DNA from 3 places in the Paenibacillus sp. EKM10P genome. Region 1 is predicted to be linked to each of the others. Evidence: riboswitches for the same ligand, from Rfam matches in the RefSeq annotation. Region 1 holds a riboswitch; each other region holds the start of a gene.

The links. A riboswitch is a leader RNA that binds a small molecule or an ion and turns the genes downstream of it on or off. The one in region 1 is predicted to bind thiamine pyrophosphate.
Region 2: linked by a shared signal. The riboswitch ahead of HFE01_RS24205 (ABC transporter substrate-binding protein) and the one ahead of tenA (thiaminase II) in region 1 are both predicted to bind thiamine pyrophosphate.
Region 3: linked by a shared signal. The riboswitch ahead of HFE01_RS05980 (thiamine phosphate synthase) and the one ahead of tenA (thiaminase II) in region 1 are both predicted to bind thiamine pyrophosphate.

The regions. Positions count from the first base shown of each region.
Region 1 covers NZ_JAALET010000012.1:97,460-103,483, forward strand. The annotation lists gene HFE01_RS21665 (polysaccharide biosynthesis protein) at 1-508, opposite strand, end outside; gene HFE01_RS21670 (glycosyltransferase) at 513-1,634, opposite strand; gene HFE01_RS21675 (NAD-dependent malic enzyme) at 2,030-3,751, shown strand; TPP riboswitch at 3,821-3,923, shown strand; gene tenA (thiaminase II) at 4,056-4,745, shown strand; gene thiM (hydroxyethylthiazole kinase) at 4,771-5,616, shown strand; gene thiD (bifunctional hydroxymethylpyrimidine kinase/phosphomethylpyrimidine kinase) at 5,613-6,024, shown strand, end outside.
Region 2 covers NZ_JAALET010000017.1:54,411-60,434, forward strand. The annotation lists gene HFE01_RS24195 (ABC transporter permease) at 1-385, opposite strand, end outside; gene HFE01_RS24200 (MTH1187 family thiamine-binding protein) at 382-675, opposite strand; gene HFE01_RS24205 (ABC transporter substrate-binding protein) at 902-1,945, opposite strand; TPP riboswitch at 2,141-2,250, opposite strand; gene HFE01_RS24210 (pyridoxamine 5'-phosphate oxidase family protein) at 2,520-2,954, shown strand; gene HFE01_RS24215 (bifunctional 2',3'-cyclic-nucleotide 2'-phosphodiesterase/3'-nucleotidase) at 3,174-5,276, shown strand; gene HFE01_RS24220 (EAL domain-containing protein) at 5,551-6,024, shown strand, end outside.
Region 3 covers NZ_JAALET010000002.1:222,303-228,326, forward strand. The annotation lists gene thiO (glycine oxidase ThiO) at 1-762, opposite strand, end outside; gene HFE01_RS05980 (thiamine phosphate synthase) at 820-1,413, opposite strand; TPP riboswitch at 1,730-1,838, opposite strand; gene HFE01_RS05985 (ABC-F family ATP-binding cassette domain-containing protein) at 1,924-3,477, opposite strand; gene HFE01_RS05990 (cupin domain-containing protein) at 4,165-4,704, opposite strand; gene HFE01_RS05995 (hypothetical protein) at 5,160-6,024, opposite strand, start outside.

The DNA.
Region 1 (6,024 bases):
GCCTTAACCCCAGGGCAGCCAGGACAAAAAACAGGCATAGCTTCCCTAATACCTCAATGTAATAGTTCACATTGAGCGCCAGCATGCGTTCCCTCCCCTGTAAATCTCCACGGCACGAACTCACCAGAATATGCAATCCGATCAAGGCATACAGCATGAACAGCGGGCCGGACTCAACGCCCAATAGCGAACGCAGCAACGGATGAAAGGAAAGTGAAATGATCATGGCAAGCAGAGTTAGCACTAGAGGTGCTTTTAGTAATAGAGAACCGAGCGGTAAGCTGCGTAGCAGAAGCTTCTGGTCAGCCTTGGATACCAGCTTGGCGGTTAACAGCTGGATGGATAAGCCCAATACGGACAACAGTGCAAAGAGGGCCAACAGCGCGTTCGCCTGACCATAGGCTTGTCCGGTAAGATACCAGCTCGCTGCAATGTGGAAGAAAAAATTGAATCCGTTAAGCAGCACATTAAAGAGGGGGAACATCAACGAACGCAATCGGTTGTTCACGTGGTTATCTCACCCGCCGATCCAGTCGCCAAATCTCAATGATAGAGCGCAAAAAACGAATGGAATCCTTCCAGACATGAATGTGCGAGCCATCTCGGTCAATGCATTTGACGGGTAGTTGCAGCACACGGAGCTGAAGTCGCTTGGCAATGAACATCATCTCCAGATCTAGCGCTAGTCCGAGTTGTTCCTTCAAATGTGGAAACATCCGCTTCACGGCAACCGAGCTCATCACTTTAAGACCCGTCTGGGAATCTACTACACCGGTTGGTAAAAAGGGGCGAGAGACGACCCGTTTGCCAAAGCTGACGATAGATCGCAATAAAGAACGATTCTCGGCGGTCATATCTTTGGTTCCAATCACAACATCATAGTAGCCCTGTTGAACAACATTGATCATTCTGGCAATATCCTCAATAAAAAAGGAATCGTCCGCGTCCACAAATACGTAGTAATCCGCACCGATGGTCCGCATTCCTTCCAGATACGTCCCTGCCTTGCGCGTATTGCGTCCCAATTCCCTTGTTTGAAGCAGTGGACTCAAGTTCTGGTTAATCCGGTTTACGGACAAGTCCGTTGCTGCCTCCAGCGCTTTAATCAAGGCATTCGTGCCATCGTGGCTACCATCATCAATGAGATAAATCGAACCCTCTATAATATGGCTGCGGATAAAGGCTTGCAGTCGCTCAGCAAAGGTTTTGACATGAACAAAACGTTTCTCTTCGTTATACACAGACAAGATGAATGCAACATGTTGGCTTTTAGTCGAATACTCGGGATAGAGCAAGCTTTGTATTTCAGAAAGTATTTCTTCGGTATCATTGGCTTGCCAAAATAGCAGACGCAATCGGCCTACTCCGATAATCTGCACCATATGCTGATCACTGAACGGAAAGGTTACATCCGTCACCAATAGCAATGGCATTTGCGGAAATTGGCTACGGATCTGATTAGCTTTCCGCACGGCTTGCCCCGGCTCCCTATAATCTATCAGGCAGCAACTTGCGCCCTCGTAGACTGAAGCTTCCTCCGTGTCCTCGCACTGTATATATTGGTAAAAACAAATCACATTGGGATAATCAATAGCCCTGTTGTTATCGCTAAAAATGGCTATAGGTCCCTGCACACAAACCTCTCCTTTTCCTCCGAATAATTCTATTTTGTTGAAAAAGAATTAAAAATGTTTGCTTAGTAAGATTAAATTAATGTCCAAATACTTCATATTTTCTTAACAAAATAGCTCACATCCCTTGATATATAAGCATTCAAGAGAAGAAAAACTAATTTTCATATTTGATAAAACAGAGCATTTAGACCCGATTCATTAGGACTATTACTATACGAATTACAAGGTGAATCCGAAAACAAAATTAGTTCTATAGGATTAATAAAAAGATACACATATGGTCATTTTGTCATAGATTGATAGGCGAATAAAACCAATTTGTACGTCCATACTATGGACAACATGTCATTTTCATCATGAATAATTATCAAAATATAGGGAAAGAAGGTATTTTTATGGAAGCATTTCATGTCAATCGTGATGGGTCATTATCTACTCCCTTACGAGGAAAGGACGTCCTAGCAAACCCTCTTTTGAACAAAGGGGTGGCATTTACAGAAGAAGAACGCAAAGAACTGGGCTTGGAAGGAATTCTTCCTCCCACTGTCCTTTCATTGGAAAAACAGAGCGTTCGGGCATATCAGCAATTCCTGGCACAACCCACCATGCTGCGTAAAAATGCTTCACTTAACGACCTTCATAACCGGAATGTCGTGCTTTACTATCGGCTGCTAACCGACCATTTGAGTGAAATGCTGCCCGTAGTCTACACACCGACTGTAGGAACCGCCATTCAAGAATACAGCCATGAGTACAACCGTCCCGGGGGCGTATATTTATCGATAGATAATCCGAACGGTATCGGACAGGCGTTCTATAATTCCGGCTTACGTAGTGAGGATGTTGACCTGATCGTGGTCACGGATTCAGAAAGTATTTTGGGAATTGGTGACTGGGGTGTCGGGGGAATTAACATTGCTATTGGCAAACTTGCTGTATATACAGCTGCGGCAGGTATTCATCCCGGGCGGGTGCTGCCCATTGTACTGGATGTCGGCACGAATAACGAGAAGCTGCTGAATGATCCGCTATACATCGGAAACCGCCATAAACGAGTTCGCGGAGAAGCCTATCATCAATTTATTGATACCTTTATCAGCAAAACGTTAACACAATTCCCGAAGGCGCTTTTGCATTGGGAGGATGTGGGGAGCGTGAACGCACGCCACATAATAGGGAAATACGGTCAAAACATTCTCACCTTCAATGATGACATCCAGGGCACAGGAGCAGTCACATTAGCTGCGATTGTTTCGGCGGTAGGTGTCACCAAAATTCCGCTACGTGAACAAAAAATACTTGTCTTTGGTCCAGGGGCAGCAGGAATCGGTAACGCCGACCAAATACGGAGCGCTATGATCGAGGACGGGCTTCCTGCAGAAGATTCTTTCAGGTCGTTTTGGGCCTTTGATTATCGTGGGCTATTAACGGACGATATGGAAGATGTACTCGATTATCAGAAACCATATGTGCGTAAAAAGGAAGAAATCAGCTCATGGGCCCGATCGGAAGACGGCAAAATACCGTTGCTGGAGGTCATCCGTCAGGTAAAACCTACAATCTTAATTGGGACTTCCGGTGTAGCGGGTGCCTTTTCTGAAGAGATTATCAAGGAAATGGCAAAGCATGTGGAACGCCCGATCATTATGCCCATGTCCAATCCTACCAATCTGGCTGAAGCGGTACCCGAGGATTTGATACGATGGACTGATGGCAAAGCATTGATTGCTACGGGAAGTCCCTTTGAGCCCGTCAGCTATAACGGTACGAAATTTGAAATTGGACAGGCGAACAATGCCTTTGTTTTCCCGGGACTGGGTCTAGGCGCAATTGTGGTCAAGGCCAAACGAATCACTCCTTCCATGTTTACCGCAGCAGCTGATGCCGTTGCCAACGCCGTAGATTCGAATGAACTTGGCGGCGCACTGCTGCCCCATATTCGAAAATTACGTGATGTTTCGTTTGCGGTTGCGGTTGCGGTAGCAAAGGCCGCAATTCAGGATCAGGTAGCTCAGGCACACCTTCCAGATATTGAGCAAGCCATTCGGGATGCAATGTGGAAACCGGAATATGTGAGGGTCAAAGCCGTGGAAAGTGTAATCCAACACCCTCACTAATCCTTCACTAGGCATAAGCAGTTTGACATAACATAGGAACGAATGTACAGTATTAGTCAAAAGAATAGGAAAGTCCACTAGGGGAGCCATTATGGCTGAGACAAGAATGAATCTTGGACCCTTTGAACCTGATCTAGTTCGTACTAGCGTAGGAAAGTGGAGCCTTCTATATATGGTTTCAGGCGTTTTTGCGCATTGAACCTATGTTGAAGCCGCTCCAGTTTTCGGGGCGGCTTTTTGGCATTGTTCCGAGAGTTGTATCTTACGGGACTTCTTATTCTCCATTTTTGTTGGAGGTGGGGAAATGAGTTTTTCGCAAGAGCTCCGTCAGCAGGCGGATGGCATTTTTCAAGCCATTTATGAGCATCCCTTTGTGAGAGGTATTGCTGAAGGAAATTTAACAAGGGAACAGCTGATTCACTATGTAAAACAAGACTTTGAATATTTGAACGCCTACATGCGGATTTACGGCATCGCGATCTCCAAAAGCACGAGCCGGGAGGATATGGCTGTATTTAACGAACAGATCTCTTTTATTCTCAACAGCGAGGTTCATCCGCATCAAAATTTTTGTGCTATCGCAGGTGTCACCTATGAAGAGATGCAGGGATATCCACTCGCTCCGTCCGCTCATCATTATATCCGCCATATGCTGACCGTCGCACATGAGGGTAGTCTTGGGGAAATCATGGCCGTGCTGCTACCATGTCCATGGACATATCTTGAAATTGGACGCAGGCTAATGGATGAGGTAAGACCGGACGAGTCTCATCCGTTCTATGAGTGGATTTGCTTCTATGGCAACCAAATTGAAGATGTAACCTTCAAATATCGAGAGCGTGTGGATGCTTGGGCGAAAGTCGCCACGGCTGCCGAGCGAGAGCGGATGATTGAGCATTTTATGCTAAGCTGCCAGCTGGAATATATGTTCTGGGATATGGCTTATAAGCAGGAACAATGGCCCGTCCAGATGCGCGCTACGGTCTTGGAATAATCAGTATAGATGAGAGAGGATAAACATGATGAATATATGGGAACAAAGTTATTCGGCGCTCCTGACAAAGGTACAAAACAGCAACCCCCTCGTTCATAATATAACCAATGTGGTGGTCACCAACTTTACAGCCAACGGCCTATATGCACTAGGGGCTTCCCCGGTGATGGCTTATGCACCGGAGGAAGTAGCAGATATGGCCAAAATAGCGGGCGCCGTCGTGTTAAATATCGGTACGCTAAACCGTGAGCTAGTGGATGCCATGATCCTTGCTGGACAATCGGCGAATGCTCACGGTATTCCAGTTCTGTTAGATCCAGTCGGTGCGGGAGCAACTAGTTTTAGAACCGAGTCAGCACTGCGAATCCTAAACGAGGTTAACATCTCACTAGTACGAGGCAATGCAGCCGAAGTCGCTCATCTGATCGGAGAAGCCCGAGAAATTAAAGGGGTAGATGCAGGCGACAGTGCTGACAGCAGTAATGTCGATCTGGCAGTTCGGGCTGCGCAAACGCTCCATACCATGGTTGTCATCACTGGAAAAGAGGACGTCATCACCGATGGGGTTGAAGTACGATTGATTAGTGGCGGAGACGCGCTGCTTACGAAGGTAACCGGAACAGGCTGCCTGCTGACCTCTGTGTTGGGTGCCTTTGCAGCAGTTGAACCCAACCTGCTGCTCGCAGGCACAGCAGGTTTAGCATTTTACAGTGCAGCAGCTTCTCGAGCCGCAGCGCATACCGCAAAGCTGGGACCGGGCAGCTTCCAGATTGCCTTTCTCGACGAGCTTGCCAAACTACATACTGGTTCGCTAGAGGGGCATGTCACGATCCGTGAAGCTGGAACAACTACAACAGGTGGTGCGCGATGAGAGACGTGCATGTACCGAGAGCGCTGACGATTGCCGGTTCAGACAGTGGCGGCGGGGCTGGAATTCAAGCCGATCTCAAAACCTTTCAGGAGCTTGGCGTATACGGCATGTCAGCTATTACGGCCATAACGGTACAAAATACTTTGGGAGTTCACGGTGTATATCCGCTGCCACAGGAAGCAACAGCGCAACAGATCGAAGCTGTAGGATCAGATCTTGGAGTCGACGCCCTAAAGACTGGCATGCTGTTTGATGCAGGCATCATCCGTCTTGTGGCCGAGCAGATCCGAAAGTTCGGCTGGGAAAAGGTTGTCGTCGATCCTGTAATGATTGCCAAAGGGGGTGCAAAGCTGCTGCAACCAGAAGCGGTGCAAGCTTTGAACGACGACCTGCTCCCCTTGGCACTGG
Region 2 (6,024 bases), on a different contig from region 1:
GCTTGGGCAGCACGCCAAAACCGAACCATACCATGAGCAACGGACCGAGGGCGATAATCGGAATGTTTTGGCTAAGGATCAAGAGCGGGTATAGAGCAGATTTGAGAAAAGGAATCGTATGAAGAACGATGGCGATCAGCAGTCCCGTTGCTGTCCCTATAGCAAATCCCGCAAGCGTCAGGCGAACCGTAGCCCATGTATGGGTGCCAAGCAACGCCGATTGCGCCATGCCCTCTTGTACGATTAGGGATGGAGCTGGCAGCAGCCAGGATTCAATATGTAAATAGTAAACCGCTCCCTGCCAAGCCGCTAAAAAGAAGAGGACCGCCACAAGGGGCGGCCATACGCTTTTCCACCAGGATGCGTTCTTGCCTTTCGGATTCATGGGCGATACTTCTCGGTCAGCTTGTTCATGCTGATGCCCTGTGGGTTATGTGCAATTTTGATCTGTGAAATGACGCTGGGACTGCCAGCTTCCGTCAAGGCCTCATGCATGTCTTTGACGACTTTCAGCAATTCGTCCAATTCGCCCTCCATTGTAGTGTCCAATGGATTCACCTGATGTTTGACACCGGAACGCTGGATGACCTCAATCGCCTTGTCTACATATGGATAAGAGTCTTCGTTATTAGGAGTTTTAGGGATTACTTGAATGCTGAGCAGTGTATTAGCCATGTGAATTTCACCTGTCCTTTTTTGTTCAAATTATTAGGAAAATAAATTGGTTTAAGGCGGGGAGACCGCTTCGCTTCTCCAGATTCAAATGAACCGCTCCGCTACCAACCGCCTTAAAAGCACTTTAGTTTTTTGATAGGTTGTGTGGCATTTTTACACACAAAGCGCGTATTTGCGCTTCGTTCACTTCTCTAGTCCAGTCTTATTTAGCGTTTTAACAAAATGATCAACGCTTGGGCAAGAAGTCGTTTGTGAAGGCCTTATCGACTTCCAAAGGTTTGCTGAGCAGCTTGCGTTCATACATCCAATCCGAGTAGTTTTGCCATACCTCTGCTTTTTGTAAACCCCATTGCGTGGCATCGTCCTGATAACGCGGGCTTAGCCATTTTTGGCTAGCAAGTACCAGTTTTTTGTCCAGCTCTGGCACAGCTTTAGTTAAGATATTCGCCGCTTCTTCTGGATGGGCGATAGTGTATTCATAGCCTTGTGCAGTAGCGTCCATGAACGCTTTGACTAGGTCAGGATCGTTTTTTATCGTCTGTTCATTGCTCACAATTACAGGTGTATAGTAATCGAGACTTTTGGAATAATCTTTTACATACAGCATATCCAAGGGCTCGCCTCGAAGCTCGGCCTCAATCCCGGTCCATGCGTAGAAAATCCAGGCAAAGTCAATATCCCGCTTCACGGCTGTAAAATAGTCTGCATTGCCCATATTGACGATTTTCACTTTGCTCACATCACCTTGGTCTGAATCCATGATGGATTTCATGACCGCTTCTTCTACAGGAGAACCCCAGCCGCCGTAGCTTTTACCCTCGAAGTCTTTCGGGCTTTTAATTTCGCGGTCTACCGGGGCTGCGAAGCCAGAGGTGTTATGCTGAATCACCGCAGCGATGGATACGAGCGGTACGCCTTGGATACGAGCCTGAGTGACGCCTTCTTGATAGCTGATACCAAAAGGTGCAGCATTCGAAGCAACCATTTGGTCGGCTCCGCCTGAACCTGGTTGAACAATTTGGACATTCAAGCCTGCTTTTTCGTAAAATCCTTTGTCCTTGGCGACATAGAGTCCCGTGTGATTCGTATTGGGTGTCCAGTCGAGCACGACTTTAACATCTTTGAGCCCCTTTGCCGAGGTAGACGTTGAAGTGTCGGCAGCAGGAACCTCCTTTTGAGATGTAGGGGGATTGCCGCCGCAAGCGGTCAGAGTCATAGCCATGAGCCACAGACTGATCAGACCCAGGCTTAACATTTTCATGCGCTTCATCGTTGTGTTCTCTCCTTTTTAATTACCCGTTATCCGTCCAATCAGACAGTTTATATTCCCCATTTTCACAAAAATCACATCTGCCGGAAGCAATCTTTCCAACAACTTTATCTTCAACAAAAAAAGCGTCCCGAGATTCCGGGACGCTTGCGCTTGTATATACCAAAGTAAGGGATGTCCTGTTTTAATAAAAGGCACATCTTGCTTAAGCATTCCTACGCTGGCATTACCCAGATCAGGTTGTAAGGGTCAGTGTCTTGGGACACACTCTCAGCCGGCCGATTCCAGCACCCCTGGCATTGTATGGTTTAATGGGTTCGTTTATTCGGGTTTACTACGACGATTATATGCCTTGAAAGCAGGTCTGTCCAGCCTTGAGGGAGTGCTCACGGTTCATTTGTCGAACGACAGGGTACACTTTTACTGTGAGCTTTGATCTGAAAATGGACATGAATCATTCAGATCTGTTTCGGTCATGTTATTTTCAGAACAGCTACACTGTATGTTTAGGAGAGCTGGTGCCAAGTGGCATAGCCCTATAGAATTCTAATTCGTAAAAAGGAGTTGTTGTACTGTGGGTAAAACGGAGACACTGGATCGCAGTCAGCTGGAACAAGCCATTGTGAAGGCTTTGGATAACAACAAATTTTGCTCGTTAGGTACGGTTGAGGGCGGAAAACCGAAAGTACGCTATATGGCCCTTTTTAACGATGGAATGAACATTCATCTGGCGACGGATCGCAAAACACATAAAGTGGATGAGCTAAAGGACAATCCGAATGCTTATCTGCTGCTGGGCTATGAAGTGGGTGGCACGAAGGAAGTCTTGGAAGTGGAGGCTACCGTCCAGATTACAGCTGATGAGGGGTTACGCAAACAAGTGTGGAATGATTCTCTGAAAAAATGGTTTTCCGGACCAGATGATCCCGATTATGTCATCTTAGACGTCAATCCGACTCGTATTGAGTACGTGAGTCAACAAACGGAGCGCCAGGTGTGGACGAAATAGAAACAATATAAACGGACAAGCCAGTAAATTTCCAACTTTTTCAGGAGATTTATTGGCTTTTTTTTATACGCAAAATAATTATTTTTTCATAAATATTTTAAGCAAATGACTACTCTTTTGTCTGGCGTTGGATTAAAATAGGAATGGTGGGTTCAAAGCTTACATATATGTGCAAAAGTATGTATATGAGGCATACACCTTAATGAGGAGGGGTATATTTTGTTATTTCGTAAAAATTGGTTTAAAGGGTTTACAGCAGCAGTTGTAGCTTGTAGCCTACTGGTGTTTTCAGCCGCTCCATCCTGGGCAGCTAGCAATTCTCGCGATAGCGCTACGGTGAATTTGCGGATCATGGAGACAACGGATATTCATGGAGCGCTCATGAATTATGATTATTATTCGGACAAAGAAACCAACGAATATGGCTTGATTAGGACAGCAAGCTTGATCCAACAAGCGCGTAGTGAAACAAGAAACAGCATGCTGTTCGATAACGGTGATTTGCTGCAGGGCAATCCATTAGACGATTATATGGCCCGCAACAAAACCTTTGAGAAAGAAGGCGGTGTTCATCCGGTCTATAAGATGATGAACTTGATGGGCTATGATGCGGCTACTGTCGGCAACCACGAATTTAACTACGGTCTCGACTTTCTGGACAAATCGCTCAAGGGTGCTGATTTTCCTTACGTAAATGCGAACGTTTATGTTGATAAAGGGGGTCAAGCTACTAAAAATTATTTTACCCCTTATCAGATTCTTGATAAAACAGTAACAGATGAGAAAGGCGAAGAGCATACACTCAGAGTGGGTGTCATCGGTCTAGTAACACCTCAAATTATGCAGTGGGATGAAGCTAATTTGAAGGATAAGGTCGTTACAAAGGATATCGTGGAAACAGCCAAAAAGTTTATTCCACAAATGAAAACAGAAGGTGCTGACATTATTGTTGTGCTTGCACATACAGGCTATGAGGATGTGCCGCAAACACCAATGATGGAGAATGCCGTTAAGTATTTGAGCCAGGTGGACGGAATTAACGCGATTCTGTTTGGGCATGCTCATAAATCTTTCCCTGGCCCTGATTTTAAAGATATGAAGGGTGTAGATCTGGATAGAGGAACCATTAATGGCGTGCCGGCCGTGGAAGCTTCTTCATGGGGTAAGGATCTGGGGATTATTGACCTGAGCCTAGAAAAGAAGAAAGACGAGTGGAACGTAATCAACTCTCAGTCTCAAGTGCGTCCAGTTGTGAGTACTACCAATCAGTCTGTGCAGTTTACTCCTGAATTTAAACTGATTGATGCGATCAAAGAAGAGCATCAAGGAACGCTGGATTATGTTCGTCAACCTGTCGGAACAACGACTGCACCGATTACCAGCTATTTTGCATTAGTACAGGATGACCCGTCCATTCAAATTGTGACAAATGCACAGAAATGGTATGTTCAAAACCATCTTAAAGGAACCGAATATGAAAATCTCCCCGTATTATCGGCAGGCGCTCCATTCAAAGCCGGTGGTCGCAACGGTGCCGAGTATTATACCAACATTCCTGAAGGTACAATAGCGATTAAAAACGTGTCCGATCTGTATGTGTACCCGAACACGGTTCATGCTGTAGAAGTTACTGGTGCTGAAATTCAGGAGTGGCTAGAGTGGTCTGCGGGTCAGTTCAACCGCATTGATCCTAGCAAAACAGAGGAACAATCATTGATCAACAAAGATTTTCCAACCTACAATTTTGATGTGATTGACGGTGTGAATTACCAGATTGATGTAACTCAGCCTGCACGATATGATGCCAAGGGAGCTATTATTGATTCTTCAGCCCATCGTATCAAGGATCTGCAATACAATGGGAAGGCTATTGATCCTGCACAGAAATTTATTGTTGCGACCAATAACTATCGTGCTTCCTCCTCCAAACTGGCTAACCCAGATGGCAAACGAATTGTGATGGCAGCACCGGATGAAAGTCGCCAAGTCGTTGTTGATTATATCCGTACGAACGGAACGATTAACCCGTCAGCGGACGGCAACTGGTCAATTGCTCCTTTTGGTCAGGCCAAGGTTACCTTTGAGTCCTCTCCTGATGCCAAAGACGTGCTGGACGGAAATCAACAAATTTCATACTTGAGCAACGCGGCAGACGGGTTTGCCAAATACAGCTTGAAAGCTGGCGCTAAGCCTAGTGCAGCAACGACCTCTGTGAAGGAAGCTGCGGCACCTGCGAAAGCAACCGCGAAGCCAGCTGTCAAAACGACTAAACCTGCGGCTGCAAAACCGGCTAAAACAACGAAGCCAAAGGCGTCCAAGTAACTTGGGATTTTAGTCTCCACTCCATAACAGAATGAAGCAGTAAGTCTCTTTAAATAAGAGATTTGCTGCTTTTTTTGATGCCCAATACAACAGTACCGTGTTTATTATGAGTGTAAAAAAGGCTTTGTTTTTGTCGAATATGTACTTAAGTCCTAAGTTGTTGTTCGGAATAAGCTTATTTTTTGTCAAAACACGTAATTATATAGTACTTTTGTTCTAATTGTTTGTGATATAATGGTGAAAAAACCGGGAAATTGTTCCGAGGAGGACCATTATGACTTGCAGCAATTGCAGCATCATATTACCTATTAAGGATCAAGGATTGCTGAAAATTAGGCATTCTAGGGTGTCGCTTACTCCAGCATTAGAGGGCTTGGGTATGCTATCGGAACAAATGAAACCAGAATATTGGTGTGAGGATAACATCGTGTTTCGCTACGACAGCCGTTCACAGTTGGAACAGCTAGTTAACGGACTGGCTCGTCTGCCGCAGGAGTGCTTGGACCGAATGCAAGTTGTGGTGACTGGTTTGCAACATGTTGAGGGATTTGAGGACTGGCTTTTATTTAGTCAATTGCAAGCTCGACTGCAACATCCGGATCTGGTGAGTATTATTAAGAATCAAAACTTTACCAGCCATATGCAGCCTATTGTTGACTACAAGCTGAATATCATCGGCTTTGAGTTTTTGCTGCGTCCATCACAGCCCGATAAGTCTTTTCAGCCTTTCCGATTGTTTGAAGTTGCT
Region 3 (6,024 bases), on a different contig from region 1:
ATAAATGGTATAATCCAACGGATGGTCCTTCAAGGAGACTGATACCACTTCACCCTTGACTGGATAAAGAGGATAATCAAATCCAATTTGTTCTAGCAATTTCAAGCTGTCCAAGCCTGCGGCAATCACGACCTGATCGCAGGAAAAAAATCCACTATCCGTTCGCACACCGCAAACTCGGCCGTCCTGTATGATCAGTTCCTCAGCATGAGTTCCAGACCATATTGTTGCTCCCAGCACCGCAGCTGCCCCTGCATAAGCACGGCAAAGCTGAACAGGGGCCACTTGTGTCTCCTTTGATCGGTATATAGCCCCAATTACTTGATCTGCCAAGCCCGGAATCCGTCGAGCCAATTCCCTGGCATCCCACCAAATAGGGCTATCATCCTCTCGGATATTCGCAGCATTCCAGCGCCTTTGGCCCTCTGCTTCTGAACGAAAAGGGGTCACAAAACCTTCTGTACGAAAATCAACTGAAATACCCGATAAACGCTCCAAATCACAGACAAGGTCAGGGAATGCATCTCGACTTGCGCGAGCAAATCGCGCCAGCTCAAGGTCTGAGAACTCTTCGCTTTCCGCTGCCAGCATTCCCGCCGCTGCTCCTGATGCTCCCTCACCGGGGATCCATCGTTCCAGCATAATTGTACTTCGTCCCTCCTTAGCCACATGATAAGCAATGGCACTGCCGATCACACCTCCGCCTATGACCAAGCATTCTGCGTGTCCTATTGCTTTTTTCTCTGTATGTGTCTTTGACATATGTTCCGTGTCTCCTCTCCGGTGAGCATTCTGCTTTCCCTTCGTCTCGTTTTCTTGCTACAGGTCGCGAACTACAAGATTTACCATTCGCCTATATTCCATCGCTGCTGCAACGGGTGACTCTGCTTCCCATATACCAGACATCACCGCAATTCCGCTTGCTCCGGCATGATAGAGCTCTGGAACATGATGAGGTTGTATGCCTCCCAGCGCTATCACCGGAATGGCCGACAATCTGCAAATGCGTTCAAGCTGTGCTACACCCCGCGGTACAAGACCGGCCTTACAATAGGTCTCATATACATGACCAAATAGTACATAGTCTGCTCCCCCCTGCTCAGCGGTCTGCACCTCCTCCAAGGAATGTACAGACACTCCACAGCGTGTACCCACTGGAAGCAGACTTTTCGCATCCATCACAGATAACCCATTAGCTGGTAGCTGGACAGCTCTTGCCAAGGTAAGTAAAGCTACGTCCATACGGTCATTTACTACAATTTGCTGCAAAGGAACTTCCTGCTCGATCATGCTACGAGTCAAAGAAAGCAAAGCAGAGGCACCCTTCTGTTTCGAACGTGCGTGTACATAATGAATATAAGGACAAATAGCGGCAGCCACTTTGGGTACATCCACACAGGAGACACTTTCCATCGTAATTACGTGTAATTCGATCTCATTTTCACCTCACTTGGACTAAAAAATATAAAATAATCGTATAAGCTGAACTATATTGTTGCAGCTCCCTATTGGGTAATATCATACGGAGCCAGCCACATGTACCAGCAATAATGAAAGGAGATCATATGTAAATCCGTCTACGGAAGCTCGAACAAATGAAGATGAACGAAACGCAAAAAGCCACTTCCCAAAGGAAGTGGCTTGACAAACGTTCAAAATCGAACGGACTATTATATCCGTAAACGTATATCGTTCCCTGCGCAAACAAAAGTAAAGAGCTACTACCTTGTTTGTACAGTACTCACTTCCCTACGCTGGCATAACCCAGATCAGGTACAAAGGGTCCGAAATCCATTTATTTCGTCTCAGCCGCATGGGCGGCTCCCCTAGTGTGACTATTTTATTGTATCAGCTAAAGATAGCTTAGCATATTTTCCTAATTCTGCAAACCCCACCTTGTGTGAAATCTGTCAGAACTGGATTTTAGTTAACTTTACTAGACCACTCTTCTACATTCCACGTTTTGGTTACCCAATCCTCGTAAAAGTCCGGTTCGTGGGATACAAGCAATACGGTCCCTTTGTATTCCTTCAAAGCGCGTTTGAGTTCATCCTTTGCTTTGACATCCAAGTGGTTGGTAGGCTCATCAAACAGTACCCAGTTGCTCTCACGCATTAACAGTTTACAAAGGCGAACTTTAGCCTGTTCTCCACCACTAAGCGCAGACAAAGGCCGGGTGATATGCTCATTCTTCAAACCACAGCGCGCCAAATGCGCTCGTACTTCATGCTGATTCAAATGCGGAAATTCATTCCATACATCGTCAATCGGTGTAATTTTCTCCGCCTTTACTTCCTGTTCAAAATAAGCAGGCTGCAAGAAATCCCCTTGATAGGTTTTTCCGCTGATTGGAGGTATTTTCCCGAGAATGGTTTTGAGCAACGTAGACTTACCAACACCATTGCAGCCAACAATTGCGATCTTTTCGCCACGTTCGATCGTCATGGACATTTTAGGCAAAAGGGCATGAGTGTAGCCAATTTCAAAATCAATACCCTCAAAAACCGTTTTCCCGCTCGCACGGGCTTCTTTGAACTGAAAGGTTGGCTTTGCAGCTTCTTCAGGCTTATCAATACGTTCGATCCGATCAAGCTGCTTTTCACGGCTTTTTGCACGGCCTGATGTAGATGCGCGCGCTTTATTGCGCTGAATAAAATCTTCCTGTTTCTTAATATATTCCTGCTGCTTCTCATATGCATCAATATGCTGTGCTTTGTTCAGATCCGCCATTTCAAGAAACTTTTCATAGTTAGCTGAATAGCGGGTCATCTTAGCAAATTCAAGATGGTAGATTACATTAACGACTTGGTTCATAAATTCAGTATCATGTGAGATGAGGATAAAGGCATAGGGATAATCCTTCAAATATCGCGTAAGCCATTCAATATGCTCCACATCCAAATAGTTGGTAGGCTCATCCAGCAGCAATACATTTGGCTTTTCCAACAGCAACTTAGCAAGAAGCACCTTTGTCCGTTGCCCACCACTAAGTGCTGCTACATCCCGATCCAGTCCGATGGCAGAGAGACCTAATCCATTCGCCATTTCTTCAACCTTCACATCAATGAGGTAAAAATCCCCCATATCCAATTGCTCTTGAATTTCTCCCATCTGTTCCAGCAAAACTTCCAACTCTTCGGGAGAAGCCTCTCCCATTTTGTCTGTAATTTGCATCATTTCCTTTTCTAGTTCCAACAAAGGAAGAAAAGCGTCTTTTAATACATCACGTACTGTTTTGCCCGGCGTCAGCTTGGTGTGCTGATCCAGATAGCCATAACGTACACGTGGAGTCCATTCCACTTTGCCTTCATCTTTAAGCAATTTTCCAGTCAGAATGTTCATGAGTGTCGATTTACCAACACCATTAGCTCCTACCAATCCTACACGTTCCCCCGCAAGTAATCGAAAGGAAACATTTTTAAATAATGCACGGTCCCCAAAGTTGTGGGATACATTTTCTACAGTCAATAAACTCATAAGCTGTTTTTGGCTCCTTATTGTCATCGGCACTGCCGAGTGTTCTTATTTCATCAATCTTTCGTTTCTTTCAAAGCTTTATTGTAGCACATTCGGCACCCTTATCGGAACATTGAAAACAGCGAATTTTAAGGTTTTCAGATGGATAGGCCTAAAAAAAGAAAGCCAGCTAATGTTAGTCAAGGGTTCCACCAACATTTTAATGAAAATATACACTAAGGACATGGCTTATTTTTCTTGCCCTCCTTACCCTTATTAAACCGGATTTGAAAGTAGTAGAAATTGATATTGGCCAACTTGATATTGGTCAACTCGCTTCCCAAAAGTCGGTAAATAGCAACGTATTGACAATCAATATGTCTTGAAGGTTTTTCGCTTGCTAAATCATATAGAATTAGCGCTTAAGCTCCTCTTCGGTAGGTACATAAGGAGTTTCTTTGCTTCTTTTGGCAATTTAAGCTTCAAGCTTAGTTCTAAAATGTTGGAACAGCGTTGAAGTAAGTATACATAAGCTTACAATTCCAAATAATGAATACCTTAATAATTGATAAGTTCTAATAACAATTAAAAAACAGAACTCTATGTAGACAGTCCTCATGAGTATCGAAGGAATAATAAAATGGAGAAAATGTAATTATCCCGGCCTGGGTTCCGGACCGGGAAGAAATAAAATATAATTGGATTTATTTATCTTTCAGCAGACATGGCAATTTCTTTTGATTCATGAACTGTTCCAAATGGATGCTCAGGCGGTGCATAGATAACGTATATCTTAAGGGGCATATTTCCTGTATTAATTACATTGTGCCATTTTCCAGCAGGTATCATAATTGCATAGCCATCATAGGCCATCACTTGAAAATCTAATTGGTCTTTCCTATCCCCCATTTGAACAAGTCCCTGACCTTCTTCAATACGTATGAATTGATCAGTTGTTGGATGAGCTTCTAAACCGATATCATCGCCAACATTAATGCTCATTAGAGTCACTTGTAAATGTTTTCCTGTCCATATAGCGGTACGATAATTTTTGTTTTGTTTTGCAGCCTGGTCCATATTCACTACAAATGGACTTTGTCCATAATCTCTTAATATTATCTTTTCATAGAGATTACTGTCGTTATTATACCAATTGTAGTATTGAGGATCATAACTCCGATAATTGTAATTACAGCTGTTATACATAGGAATATGCCATGGAAAGTGATGGCATGATTTATGGTACATACTCATTCTCCTTTATTTGATTCAGTGTTTACTTATCATATGCGGCTGCCTATATAAAGGACTAAAAAACCTTTGACAATAGGCAAAAGCCTAATTGAGGCCAAGACAAAAATATTCACAAGCGTTTTTGTCCTTCACTTCAAAAGACGTTATTACTTAAAGTTACATTTAATAACACATACTTCCAATTGGTATCATCTTCTTTGGAACTCCCCCGGTAAGTCGAGTATTAAATTCCATTTATTTGACTCACTCTTTAAAAAAGCAGTGACCATAAAGGCAAAAGACTAGGCTGGCACTGCTTCTATGGTGCTATCGGCTTGGCTTGGAGATTCGTCTATTTCTCTGCCCATTTCAAAACAAAGTTCTTCCCGGCTAACGGCATATTAACCTCCTATTAAAACAGGCCAACCTTTTGGTTGACCTAATAATACGAAACCCACCCCGGAGGGTGATTATTTTAAGCTGTTATGATATTGGTACTCAAAATAACCAGCAGCTGCCGCAGATTTTTCATCCGTAAAACGCTCAGTCGCTTGAAAAGGGGTTGGATATGAATCTCTATAAAAATATTTCATTCCAGTACCCGGTTCTATGCCACCAATAATAGATTGCTTTCGGACGACTCTTCCACCACCAAACCCATAGTTATTGTAATACCTGTCTCCAACTGGAATACCTTGGATAAACGCGATCATACCCACATCATCTATTGTGTTATACCACTCCTCTTGTGAAATGAGTGGTAGGGTGAACGTATAGGAAATGCCATTCCGTGCTGCTTTTTCGTTATGGACATTAATCAGTCGAGCCAGATCTTCCTGAATGGTGCGAACAATGGTGGAACGGCGTATTTGCTCAAAGGTTAATGAATTATTCAGTAACGAAATGGGGGTCTGACCCTCAAGCTCTTTTTGAAACCCCTCCACCCATCTGTGATTCTGCGCATCATAGGCATGTAGATAATTATCCAGGGTGAATCCCACACAATTGCCTGCGGAATCAACATAGGCATAAGGCTTTTTTTCGCTCCACTTGGGGCCTATAACCGCTTGTCCATACGCATCTTTATAGGATGATGAAGCGAACGTATAATAACCATCATAATCCAGTATCACAATAGCTGGTATGTAATTCAATAACGCACGTTGTGCTGCTGTATCCCCATCAATGCCCATATTAAGGAAGAAAGTGTGCAAGAACGTGGCCAGCGCTTCTTCTTTATCTACACGAAAAAACTTATCTGATCCATATCCGGCCTCGCGTTCCTGACGTTCATTCTGTGAGAGCACAACACCTGCATCCTGAACTGCGGTACGG